2 regions of the Peribacillus sp. CSMR9 genome follow, and region 2 is predicted to be linked to the other one. Evidence: riboswitches for the same ligand, from Rfam matches in the RefSeq annotation. Region 2 holds a riboswitch; the other holds the start of a gene.
What was found. A riboswitch is a leader RNA that binds a small molecule or an ion and turns the genes downstream of it on or off. The one in region 2 is predicted to bind FMN.
Positions count from the first base shown of each region.

Region 1: linked by a shared signal. The riboswitch ahead of N9I19_RS06985 (ECF transporter S component) and the one ahead of ribE (riboflavin synthase) in region 2 are both predicted to bind FMN.

Region 1 is NZ_JAOPHO010000008.1:34,042-40,470, forward strand. Features, by position in the region: gene N9I19_RS06965 (CPBP family intramembrane glutamic endopeptidase) at 1-416, opposite strand, end outside; gene N9I19_RS06970 (RecQ family ATP-dependent DNA helicase) at 406-1,917, opposite strand; gene N9I19_RS06975 (YpbB family protein) at 1,917-2,981, opposite strand; gene N9I19_RS06980 (ferredoxin) at 3,271-3,519, shown strand; gene N9I19_RS06985 (ECF transporter S component) at 3,658-4,239, opposite strand; FMN riboswitch at 4,406-4,542, opposite strand; gene serA (phosphoglycerate dehydrogenase) at 5,622-6,429, shown strand, end outside.
Region 2 is NZ_JAOPHO010000006.1:55,062-61,490, forward strand. Features, by position in the region: gene N9I19_RS06015 (DEAD/DEAH box helicase) at 1-858, shown strand, start outside; gene N9I19_RS06020 (DMT family transporter) at 967-1,860, opposite strand; gene megL (methionine gamma-lyase) at 2,026-3,201, shown strand; gene N9I19_RS06030 (tryptophan-rich sensory protein) at 3,219-3,899, opposite strand; FMN riboswitch at 4,155-4,285, shown strand; gene ribE (riboflavin synthase) at 4,432-5,070, shown strand; partial or broken gene ribB (3,4-dihydroxy-2-butanone-4-phosphate synthase) at 5,089-5,727, shown strand; gene ribH (6,7-dimethyl-8-ribityllumazine synthase) at 5,802-6,272, shown strand.

The sequences.
Region 1 (6,429 bases), on a different contig from region 2:
TAATGAACGGCTGCAAAAATCAGGCTCGTCCATAGCAATCCCAAATGTGTTTGCAACACTCCACGAAATAATAATTCTTCGCTTATCGCTACCACTAAAGCAACGACAAAAATCATCTGGTATGACAAGTTACTGAAAATGCGTTCGTTAATACCACCATCATCCTGATAGGAAGATGGTGTCACTCTCATCAATAAAATGTCAAATAACAAGACAATGACTCCAGCGGGAATTCCAATCAGCAAAATATTTAGGTCATCAAAGATAAATAAGTCGAAAAAAGCAGAACGGTCCTCAAATAAAATAATACCTAAAAAAACGGCTAACGTTAAGAGAATAATTTGTGTAAGAAACAAATTATATAGCAACTGCTTGTCTGTTAGTTGTTTAATTAATTCAGCTTGCTTATTTTTCATTCCCATTTTCCTTCTTTAATAAGATTAAAGCCAATTCATTTTTCCACGTGGAAAAGGGATTAACTGGATCAACCTTAACTTCCGGCCATACATCAGCCATTTTTTCGGCATCCATCCCACAGATATCACAGCAAATGGGGTTCACTACTCGCTGCTTTTCTTCAAAGTAGTGCAGTATCCCTATACGGCGACATTCACGTGCATATAACCAATGAAGGAATTTATGCAGCTTTTCTTGATTACCGGATTTCCTCTTTTGGCAATACTCTTTCATTTCTGACATTTGGTCTAAAGGATTTTTAGTTCCATTAATGAGCTGGGTAAAAAAACGAAGTTGGATATCGTTCAAAGAAAAAGATTGAGACAGCTGTTCTTTTTCTGATAGGGTGAAATTCGCCAAACCCTTTTGTGAAGCATTAAGGAAAGAACAAACACCATCGATTTGCATATCCGTAGGTAACTGTTGTTCCATCAAACGCAAGGGAAGCCCTTCATCCCCTTCGCAATATAATAAGACAGCGACACTTTGTTTCCGATCTCGTCCCGCCCTGCCTATCTCCTGAAGATATGCTTCCATCGTGGATGGCATATGAAAATGGATAACGTATCTGACATCCGATTTATTTACACCCATGCCAAAAGCACTTGTTGCACATATAATTTTCAACTGACCAGAAATGAATTGCTGCTGAATGAGCATCCTTTGTTCCTGTTCCATGCCACCGTGATAATAATTGACACTGTCAATCCCGTTTTCCTGTAAAAACCCAGTGACCGATTCCGCAACCTTTTTAGATGAAAAATAAATAATACCGCTCCCTGTAAATTTCCTGACAAGCTCCAGTACACGGGATAGCTTTTCATCGTAACTGATCAGGCGCTCGACAATTATTGCAATATTTTCCCGATCAACAGATGAGACGATTTCTTCCGCTTGACCAATTTCGAGTTTACTTACGATGTCCCTTCGGACTTCAGTGGTTGCAGTTGCTGTCAGGGCAAGCGTCAACGGATTTTTCAACTCACGCCTCACTTCTCCTAAATTCAAATAATCCGGACGGAAATCGTAACCCCATTGTGAGATACAGTGTGCTTCATCTATGACGAACAAACCGATTTCTATCGATTTCAAGGATTTTAGTACACTCTCAAGACTTAGCATTTCAGGAGATAAAAAGATAAAACGATAACTATGTAATCGATCGAGAGCTTTCCTTTTTTGATTTAGCGTCAAAAAAGAATTGAGGGTCAATACGCTTTTTTCGCCACTCATCTTCAGTTGATCTGCCTGATCCTGCATTAATGATAATAATGGGGAGACAATTAGGACAGTCTTATTTAAAAGGTAAGCCGGCAGCTGATAACACAATGATTTACCGGATCCGGTGGGTAGCATCGCTAATGTATGACGTCCGGACATCAATGATTCGATCACTTCTTTTTGTCCAGGACGAAATTCATCAAATCCAAATTTTTCTTTTAGGACACGTTCTATATTCATCATCCATCACCTATTTTCGCAAGTACAAGCCTGATTTGGAAAAAGCTTATCTGTTTATTATCGACCATCTGCTTGATAGCCTTAAGCTTTTTCGTACCAAGTTCATTAATAGCGGCTGCAATTTCCCTCTCATCGTCGAGAGACACATAATCGGCAATCGGAAAACTTTTATCCGATAGAACAATTTCGACTAGGTGATCCTCAATGGTGTTGACTTTCAATCGGCGGACCTCAGCTATTTCCCCAAGGTTTTTCCCTTCTTGGATGTATCGTAAAGTAGTTTGTGTAGATTGTGTCAAATGAGGATTTTCACCCCTTTGCCAATCATAGATCAACGTTGACAAAAGGGGGTAACCCGTTCCCGTTTCCATTTCAGAAAGCATTTGATGCAACGAGTCAAGGAAAGTAAAGCGGATAAACTCTTCTTCTAGATCTTTCCTTTTTGCAATCTGTTCAAACGTAAGCCCAATCCTGTTTGTCCCAGTTAATTTCATAATGAAAACATCTCGTTTCAAATCACTTTGACTTTCTAAAAGGGATATCAGTTCTTCATATAGATGTTGCGCAATCAACTCTCGGTCCTGACGATTGGCATGTAAAAATTCCTTTACGAAAAATTGGATTTTGGGATTTCTTTGTATCGGATAAAAACGCCTTTCATTGTGGACAATATGGGATATGGTTTGAATGAGTAAGTTTAACCTTCCCCAGAAAACCGGGGTGATATTGTGATACTTCCAACCATTTATAAAATTCGGAAAAGGATTATCATTGAAGTAATCGACTAACATCCCCTCACCTTGCATACTAATTTCAAATGCATCTGATTTATCCGTTAAATTTATGTATTCATGGTCAAGGAACTGTTCAATGTTTTGATTTAACTGCTGACGGGTAAATCGTGGTATTGTCCCAAATATATTCGTCAACCCGAATAAATGGGCATCCTGGATTGTTTGTGACGACTTCTTCCCCTGAAGCATATGGTATATAGCATAAATGGAACGTTCACCTTGAAATTTTTTTATCGCATATAGAATGATTGCCTGTAGATAATTTTTCATGGGACTCACATCCTTGTTTCATTTATCCAATAAACCTATTGTAACAAAAAACTGCAAAAATCGCCGTTATTATTGATGAATACAAGGAAAATTATGTGACTAAATGACGCATCATGGAAAGGGCCATGTTAATTATTCGATGATTTTCGTTGACATCCTGCTACATGATAGTTATTATCAATACAATTTCTATTGAAAAGTTTGGCATTCGGTCTTACAATAAGAAAGAGATAATAATCTGAAATAAAAAGATTATCAGTTGTCTATCAACTTAGGAGGGGTTATATTCATGGCTAAATTTACTATTGTGGATAAAGAAACATGCATCGCTTGTGGCGCTTGCGGAGCAGCAGCACCAGATATATATGATTATGATGACGAAGGGATTGCATTTGTTACCCTTGACGATAACGAGGGAATCGTTGAAATTCCAGATGTACTTATAGATGACATGATGGATGCATTTGAAGGATGTCCAACGGATTCTATTAAAGTTGCTGATGAGGCATTTGACGGGGATGCACTAAAATTCGAATAAAGATACAAGCCATTTTCAATCGAGAATGGCTTTTTTTTTTGGTCAATTTCATTGCATCTTCCCCTGCCAAATTAAACGGACATAAAAAACAACCGAATTTGGATATCGGTTGTTTTTATGTTTCTATCGTAAATGCCATTAAGCATTTTTATATAATGTTTGCTTATTGATCCATGCCTGTAATTTAATGAACAACAACATGAATACAGATGTTATAAGCACGCCTTTAATTACATTGAAAGGCAAGATTGCCGTCGTGATTAGCTTTCTTGATTCGGGTGCCGACATTGCATCCCATCCCATAAAGAAGGTATAAGCCGGTAAAAAGACATAATAGTTTAAAACACTCATAAATACTGCCATGGAAACTGTTCCCGCAAGTAAAGCGAACGTCATCCCTTTTTTTGAATTGATTTTCTGAAATACATAATAAGTTGGCAAGACAAACAGTATTCCAGCTATAAAGTTAGCAATATGCCCCACAGGTACAGCTGTCAAGGTCCCTGTCATGACTAAATCCAATAGGTTTTTAAGGAATTCAACTAGAATTCCTGCCATAGGACCAAAAATCAATGCCGCCATCAATGCTGGTATGTCGCTAAAATCAACATTCAGAAAAGGTGGAAATCCTGGAAACGGAAAATTCAAAAGCATCAATAAATAAGAAATGCTTCCCATCATTGCCAGTGTGACCGTTTTTTTCACTTTATTCTTTTTCATAGTTCTCTCTCCTTCTTTTCCGATCTACCTGAAAAGAGGTTAGTGTTCCTTAATGATGTCGATGCTCAATAAAAAAACCTTTAATTCCAATAGAATTAAAGGGATAAATTAAAGGTTACATCAAACAAACGTATCAGCAAATGACTGTTGAAACGCACTCAGGAACCTCCATCTTCTCCCATCCAGACTATACTGTCGGCTTTGGAATCACACCAAATCCTGCCCCGTAAGGCTCGCGGGCTTAGAAGGAGAACTTCCTTCATCACCGCCGGTGGGGAATTGCACCCCGCCCCGAAGATAGACCTATAAAATTTTTAGTTTCCTTTCGTTTCCGAAAGGTGCGTTAAGTAGCTTTGTATCAGCAGTTTATTCATATAGGCGATTTAATGTGTTTCCACTAATCCCCTTTGAAAACCCGCTTTTCCAACCAAGTTTCCTACCAAAAACCTACCGTTTCTCCACCACTTAATTTATTTGATTTTATCATGCAAATTTAAAAAAGCAAGAAATAAATTTCCGCCTTTAACCTTTTTATCATTTGCTCCAAACCAATTAAAAAAGACATGCTTGGGTATTTTATTATTCCTACCGACCTATAGTACTCTATAACGAGCATTGGCTAATAACTCATATGTTTGTCTTCTTCCTATCTTAAGCATTTCTTGAATCTCTTTTGGTTCAAGCACCTCGGGATATTCGTTTCTGTTTATAAGCCCCATTTTAAAATCTCCTTATTTTAAATACAGCTAGTTTTTAATAATTCGATTCCTCCTTATGTATTTTTTTCTTTGATCAGAGGCCTTTTCTTTTAGGCAAACGGCTGACAACGCGTTTTAATCGCTCCAGTTTTTTCTGTTTATCCTGTTGATCCGCATTATAAATCGCTATACTTCCTGTCTGGCCGCCAATTTGATTAGTGGGACCAAAGATCTTACATTTCTCTTACGTAATGCCATGAGTTCACCTTGCCGGATTCGAAGCCAATATGAAGATCATCTTGTTACGGTACTCAAATCCGCTAAGACTTACTTACTTTATCTTTGGTCCAGTAATCCACTTTGGGCTTACCAGTGGTTTTGAGCATCTGTTACATACAGTTAGGATGAATATCTATCGTCATGGTGAATGTCCATTTATAGATTAAAAGGTTTAAAACAATAATTGGATATACAAAATGATAATTCGGAATAATGTAAATAATTTTTCTTTTTTAGCAATCGATGAGGAAGCCAATATTATGGCGGCCTTCCATACACGATCAGGATGATAATTATTGTTTTAAGCGCTTACATCCATTTAAGTCAAATTGACATAATTACCATTTCAATTGTAAAATTAACTGAAATTTAAGATAATTATTCTCCCCTAGGAAGGTGTTTAGCATGTATCGGATTTTAGTGGCAGATGCCATCAAACCAGAAGGACTCGGACCGCTATCAGAGGCATCCCATATTCTTCTTATTCAGAAGACAGTAGAAGAAGCGGCAAATGAACTTGATCGAATTGATGCAATACTTGTAAGAAGTGCAACGAAGGTAACGGAAGATTTAATGAACCGTATGCCGCAGTTGAAAATCATAGCACGCGCTGGTGTCGGCGTCGATAACATAGACATCCCCGCAGCGACAAAACGCGGAATTGTCGTGGTTAATGCACCCGACGGAAATACCATTTCAACAGCAGAACATACATTTGCGATGATGGCCTCCATGATGCGACATATTCCGCAAGCTTATGCTTCATTAAAGAATGGGGAGTGGAAACGTTCTTCATATACAGGAACGGAACTTCGCGGCAAAACATTGGGTATAGTCGGCTTTGGACGTATCGGAGGGGAAATTGCCAAACGTGCTAAAGTATTTGGTATGGATGTCATTGTCTACGATCCGTTCCTTACTGCCGATCGTGCAAAGAAAATGTCCGTTACATCCCTGCCCTTAGATGAATTGCTTCCTAAAGCAGACATCATTACTGTGCATACTCCCCTAACGAATGAAACTAGAGGATTGATCAATAAAGAAAAACTGCTTACCTGTAAAAAAGGCATATATGTACTGAACTGCGCCCGTGGCGGTATTCTGGATGAAGATGACTTATATGAAGCGATAGTTGAAGGACATGTTGCCGGAGCGGCACTGGACGTTTTCGTCGAAGAACCTCCACTTGGCCATAAACTGCTTGAACTGGATA
Region 2 (6,429 bases):
ATTTGGTCAGAGGGAAGCGGTATAAATGGTGCAGCATTCATCGGCGGTGCTAATGTAAAAAGGCAGTTGGACAAACTGAAGAAGCATCCACAGGTCATTGCTGGAACACCAGGACGGATTTACGAATTGATTGCCCAAAAAAAATTGAAGATGCATGAAGTTAAGACGATTGTACTTGATGAAGGTGACCAATTGATCACTCCAGAGCATATGGGAACGATCAATAATATTATCAAAACAACGCTAAAAGACCGGCAAATCATGGTATTTTCGGCAACCCTGCCAGAGGAAACGGAAAAAGCGGCCAGAGGATTCATGAATGAACCCGAAATGATCAAGGTCGATAAGCATGAAAAAATGGAATCGAAAGTGGACCATCTTTACTTTGTTGTAGAGAGACGGGAAAAATCCAAGATTCTTGAGAAAATCACAAGACTTAAAGATGTGAAGGCCCTTGCCTTCCTTAACGATATAGCAGAGCTGAGCGTCCTACATGAAAAGCTGAGTTATAAAGGTGTTGAAATGGGTGTGCTTCACGGGGAATCCAATAAAGTCGACCGGGAGAAGGCGCTGCGCAAGCTTCGTTCCGGAAAATCCCCGATGTTGATCGCAACGGATGTAGCGGCAAGAGGGCTAGATATAAAAGGCCTCACAGCAGTCGTTCATATTGATATGGCTGACAACATCGATCAATATATCCATAGATCAGGGAGAACAGGGCGTGCAGGTGCAGATGGCACTGTTATTTCAATCGTAACGGAAAGAGAAGAGCGAGAGTTGAAAAAAATGGCTCGTGAACTGGAGATTCCATTAACGAGAGTAACTTTCTATGGTGGAAACATCGTAGTCGATGAATGAGTTGGGGAAAAGGGATGGCCGTTGCGGCTGTCTCTTTTTTTTGCAGGAGTCAGATACAATCCGCAAACATGCCTGAACTCCTTCTCGTCTTGAAATTAAAGTGGATATTCATTTTGCAGAATCCACTCTACATGCCTTTTCCACTGTATGGTGGGATTCCCAGTTAACCAAAAATATGCCGATGAAAATGAGTGAACCTCCAACCGCAACGTACCAGTGAACAGGCTCATCCAGCAAGAGGTAGCCAGATAGGACACCAAAAAAGGGAGCTAGAAATAGAAAGGCGCTCGTTTTGGCTGAATCCCCCTTTTGTAATAGGAAATACCAAACAGAAAATTGAACGATGGATGCCATGATGGCCAGCCATAACAAAATAAGGATGGATGCCTGGGAAAACTTGAAAAAGGGCTGTTCAAAAAGAAATGATCCAATGAGCAGGAGAAAACCTCCGCACAGCATTTGATAGGCTGACATGACCCAAGTGTCGAAGGTATGTCCCCAAACTTTCATCAATAGGGTCGCAATGGACCACGAAATGGCTGACATTAATCCAAGAAGAGTACCGGTCTTCAAATCAAGATGTGCCCCCATTGTGATAAAAACGCCAATAAAACCGAGCAAAACTCCCGACCATTGTTGCAAGGTGTAAATCGTTCTAAGAAATAGCGTTCCAAAAATGACCACTAATAATGGGTTCATGAATGTCAAGATCGAAAGTTCCCCGGCTGAAATGGTCCTTAAACCTACAAAGATGCATCCCATTACACCAGCCGTCTGGAAAAAACCGATGATACTCAATTTTGACCAATCCTTGATCTTTTTTGGATGCGGGCGTTTGATGAGCTTGACGACAATGGCCATGATGAAACCTGCTAGGATGAACCGAATCGCTGCAAGTAACATTGGGGAAGTATACGCTAAGCCAATTTTTCCTATAGCGAATGAAGAACCCATTAACGCAGTCGTTAAAATGACCAGAAAACCAAAAATGAATTTGTTCATCTTGTGCCCTCCCGAAGTCTTCAACTATAAATACCAGATTGTGAAATTATATCACACATACTAAATTATGGGTTTTTACAACAGGGATATCTATGTATGAAAACGCTTCCTTTATGTGGATTTTTGACATATGATATCAATAGACATAGGTTAGGAGGAGATGTTATGACAGGAAAGTATAAACAGTTTGAAACGGCAGTCATACATGAAGGATATGACTCGAAGAAGCATTTAGGAAGCTTGGCAACACCATTATTCCAAACCTCAACATTCACTTTTGAAACGGCCGAGCAAGGGGAACGGCGTTTTGCCGGTATAGAAGATGGATATATTTATTCACGCCTTGGAAATCCGACGGTACAAGTGCTGGAAGAAAAGATTGCCGCTTTGGAAGGCGGGGAAGCTGGCCTTGCTTTCGGATCAGGTATGGCTGCAGTTTCTGCGGTGCTTTTTGCCTTAACTAAAACGGATGACCACATCCTGTGTTCACAGGGTTTATATGGTTGTACTTTTGGCCTTCTGCAGTTAATGAAAAATAAATACCGCATCACTCATGATTTTTGTGAAATGGATACAGAAGAAAAGGTAAGGAAAATGATTCGGCCGGAAACGACCTGCATTTATGTAGAAACCCCGATCAATCCGACGATGAAAATGATTGACTTACAGATGGTAGTGAGAGTAGCGAAGGAATATAATGTGACGATTGTAGTCGATAATACGTTTTCGACACCCTACTTACAGAGACCCCTTGAATATGGGTGTGATATCGTCCTTCATAGTGCTACGAAATATCTTTGCGGACATGGGGATGTCGTTGCGGGCCTTGTCGTTGGTAAGAAGGACTTTATTAATCAGGTAGCTGGGACTACACAGAAGGATATCGGTGGAATCATTTCACCATTCGATGCCTGGTTACTATTGCGGGGGTTAAAGACCTTGCCTGTCAGGATGGACCGTCACTCAGCCAATGCAATGAACATCTTTCATGAACTTGTGAAACATCCAAAGGTGAAAAAGGTATATTATCCAGGTGATGAAGCTTCACCGGATCATTATATAATGCAAAAACAGATGAAACACGGAGGCGGCCTTATCTCTTTCGAATTGCATGGTACAAAACAGGATGCACAGGAATTCCTCAATAAATTGAAACTTATCAAAATTGCCGTCAGTCTAGGGGATGCCGAGACATTGATCCAGCATCCCGCTACCATGACGCATTCTGCCGTTCCTGAAGAATCGCGGGAACAAATGGGCATCAGTGACCAACTGGTCCGTCTCTCAGTTGGCCTTGAAGCTTGGCAGGACATCTGGCACGATCTTCAGCAAGCTTTTTAGACCACCAGATTTCCCTATCAGTTCTTCCGATTTTTAATGAAGGTCGTGATCGACACGATAAAAAGGAGAGCAGCCAGAATATAAGAAATGTCTGTGATTACCTGGCAGGGCGCACCATTTCGGATCCGGATGCCAATGAACGTCCAAACGAATACGAGAGGATAGCACCAATCCCGGTTTTTACCAGAAAAGACAAAGGCCAGGATTGTTGCTGCAATCAGCAAAACGATCGTCCAAGCTACACTGGAAATCCCAAAACCGTCCCATTCGATATAGGTAAGGTAATAAGAAATGTCGGCGATGGCTGCAACACTCACCCAGCCGGTATAAACGGAAAACGGAAATAGGTCGAAAGGAGTATGCTCCACTTTTTTAATGCTTGTATAACTGACCAATAATATAGCCAAAAGAGCAATGATAATGAATACGGATAACAAAAATCGTTCGTAATGCCAAGCCAAAAGCCAAGCGCCATTTAGGACACAGCTTAAAGCGAACCAAGGGAAGGATGCCTTATTGGCAGGGCTGTTTTGATGTTTACTTAAAAACTGCCTGAATACCCAGATGGCGAGCAGAAAATAGATTAAACCCCATATGGAAAATACATAACCGGCAGGAGTGAAGAGGACATCCAGTTTATCGGAAATCTCTCCAGATGTTCGGCCGTTCAAAGGCAGGAAATTGGCTAAAAAATTCATCGTGACGACGAATAGAAAGAAAAGCAAATTGTTGATGGCAATAAGCTTGGGCTTCCTCCTTGTTTGAATTGTAATCCCTATAACCTATTCCACCAATTAGGCCCGGTTAACCTTTTGGAGCACATCGAAGTTACTTGGAGCGGAATTTCATTTTTCCATAAAGTGAGGGAGTTCCTGTAACAAATGAACCATTTAAGTTTAGAAATTTTACATCCTCACTTTAAGGTGATAAAATATTCAAAGATTCATATTATTTTAGTCCTTCGGGGTCGGGTGAAAATCCCAACCGGCGGTGATGAAGAAATTCTAAGCCCGCGAGCCTGATAAAGGCAGGATTTGGTGAGATTCCAAAGCCGACAGTAAAGTCTGGATGGGAGAAGGACGTGTGGAACCCAAGTGTATACGTACGCCTAATTTTTCAAAAAAGAAAATATTAGGCCTTTTAGGTATACAGTTTTTTTCACTCATTTCTCCTGTTAACTCCTTAGGTCATCCTAAGGGGTTTTTTATATTTTATAAAAGGGGGAAAAACATGTTTACGGGAATCATCGAGGATATCGGTACCGTCCATTCCTTGAAAAAAGGGAAAAGCAGTATGGAGTTGTCGATCCGTTCTGAAAAAATCCTTGAAGATGTTCATCTGGGGGATAGTATTTCAGTCAACGGGGTCTGCTTAACGGTAACGTCCTTCACGAAAAGTTTGTTTACGGTCGACGTAATGCCGGAAACGGTCAAAGCTTCCTCGATCCGGACGTTAAAATTGGGATCACCTGTGAATCTCGAACGAGCCATGAGTGCACAGGGAAGGTTTGGCGGTCATTTTGTTTCAGGTCATATCGACGGGACCGGAACAATCATAAAAAAAGAACGAAAAGAAAATGCCGTATATTATGTAATCCAATTGGAAGAAGGGCTCAGTGCCTTTTGCATTCCAAAAGGCTCTGTAGCCATTGATGGAACGAGCCTGACGATATTTGGAATTGAACGAAACCTTTTGACTGTATCTCTGATTCCATTGACTCATCAGGACACCGTATTGGGACAAAAAGCGGCTGGCGATATCGTTAACATTGAAAACGACATGATAGGGAAATATATTATACATCAAATGAAAAATGGCGATTCAAAACCAGGACTGAATTTAGAGTTTTTGGCAGAGCACGGATTCTAATAAAAGGGCGGTGTAATGATGTTCCATACAATTGAAGAAGCGATCGAGGATTTGAAAGCTGGCAAGGTAGTAATCGTATCCGATGATGAAGACCGTGAAAACGAAGGGGATTTCGTCTTGTTGGCCGAAAAGGCTACGCCGGAAGCGATCAATTTCATGGCGACTCATGGACGAGGTTTGATATGTACAACCATTACAGAAGAACTGGCAGGGAAATTGAACCTGCATCCTATGGTAGGAGAAAATACCGATCATCATGGTACTGCCTTTACGGTTAGTGTCGATCATAAAAGCACTTCCACAGGAATAAGTGCTTTTGAACGGTCCTTGACCATTCTTGAGCTTCTTAAAGAAGATTCGGTTGCTGAAGATTTTCAAAGGCCTGGTCACACTTTTCCGATAGTCGCTAAAGAAGGCGGCGTATTAAGGAGGGCAGGACATACGGAGGCTTCGGTGGATTTGGCAAAATTATGCGGTGCCGCTCCAGCTGGTGTCATATGTGAAATCATGAATGATGATGGATCGATGGCACGCGTATCCGATTTAGAAGTCATCGCTGGGAAATTTAACCTGAAGTTCATTACGATAGCCGATTTGATTCGGTATCTTGAACAAAGTGATACAATCGGGAAACAGGCACTTGAACTGAACATCCCGAATGCTTGAAGGATTTTTAGCGAAATTAATCTTTAAATGAAAAAAATGTTTTTTAAAATTAGGAGGAATTGGACATGGGGAAAGTTATTGAAGCACAATTAATAGGATCAGGATTGAAAGTCGGAATCGTGGTAGGAAGATTTAATGAGTTTATCACAAGCAAGCTTTTAGGAGGGGCATTGGATGGCCTTAAGCGTCATGGCGTTGATGAAAATGATGTTGACATCGCGTGGGTGCCGGGTGCTTTCGAACTTCCGTTAATTGCGAAGAAACTTGTGAATACGGGTAAATACGATGCGGTTATCGGACTTGGAACGGTAATCAGGGGTGCCACTTCACATTATGATTATGTCTGCAATGAAGCAGCTAAAGGCATGGCTTCCGTTTCTTTGGACACAGGTGTACCGGTTATCTTCGGTTTGTTGACAACTGAGAACATTGAACAAGCCATTGAACGTGCCGGAACAAAATCAGGTAACAAAGGCTATGAAGCTGCCGTTAGTGCCATTGAAATGGCCAACCTTGGAAAATTGATAGAACAGTGATTTCACATCAGGAAAGCCGCAGGGAATAACATTCCCTGCGGCTTTTTGATGTGCCGGATTTTAAGGTCAATGAAGCATTTGTGACTTCCTATTTTTCCCCTGTTGTATGGACAATCTTGAAAATGGATATGGCCACTTATTGGGAGGGACCTAGAAA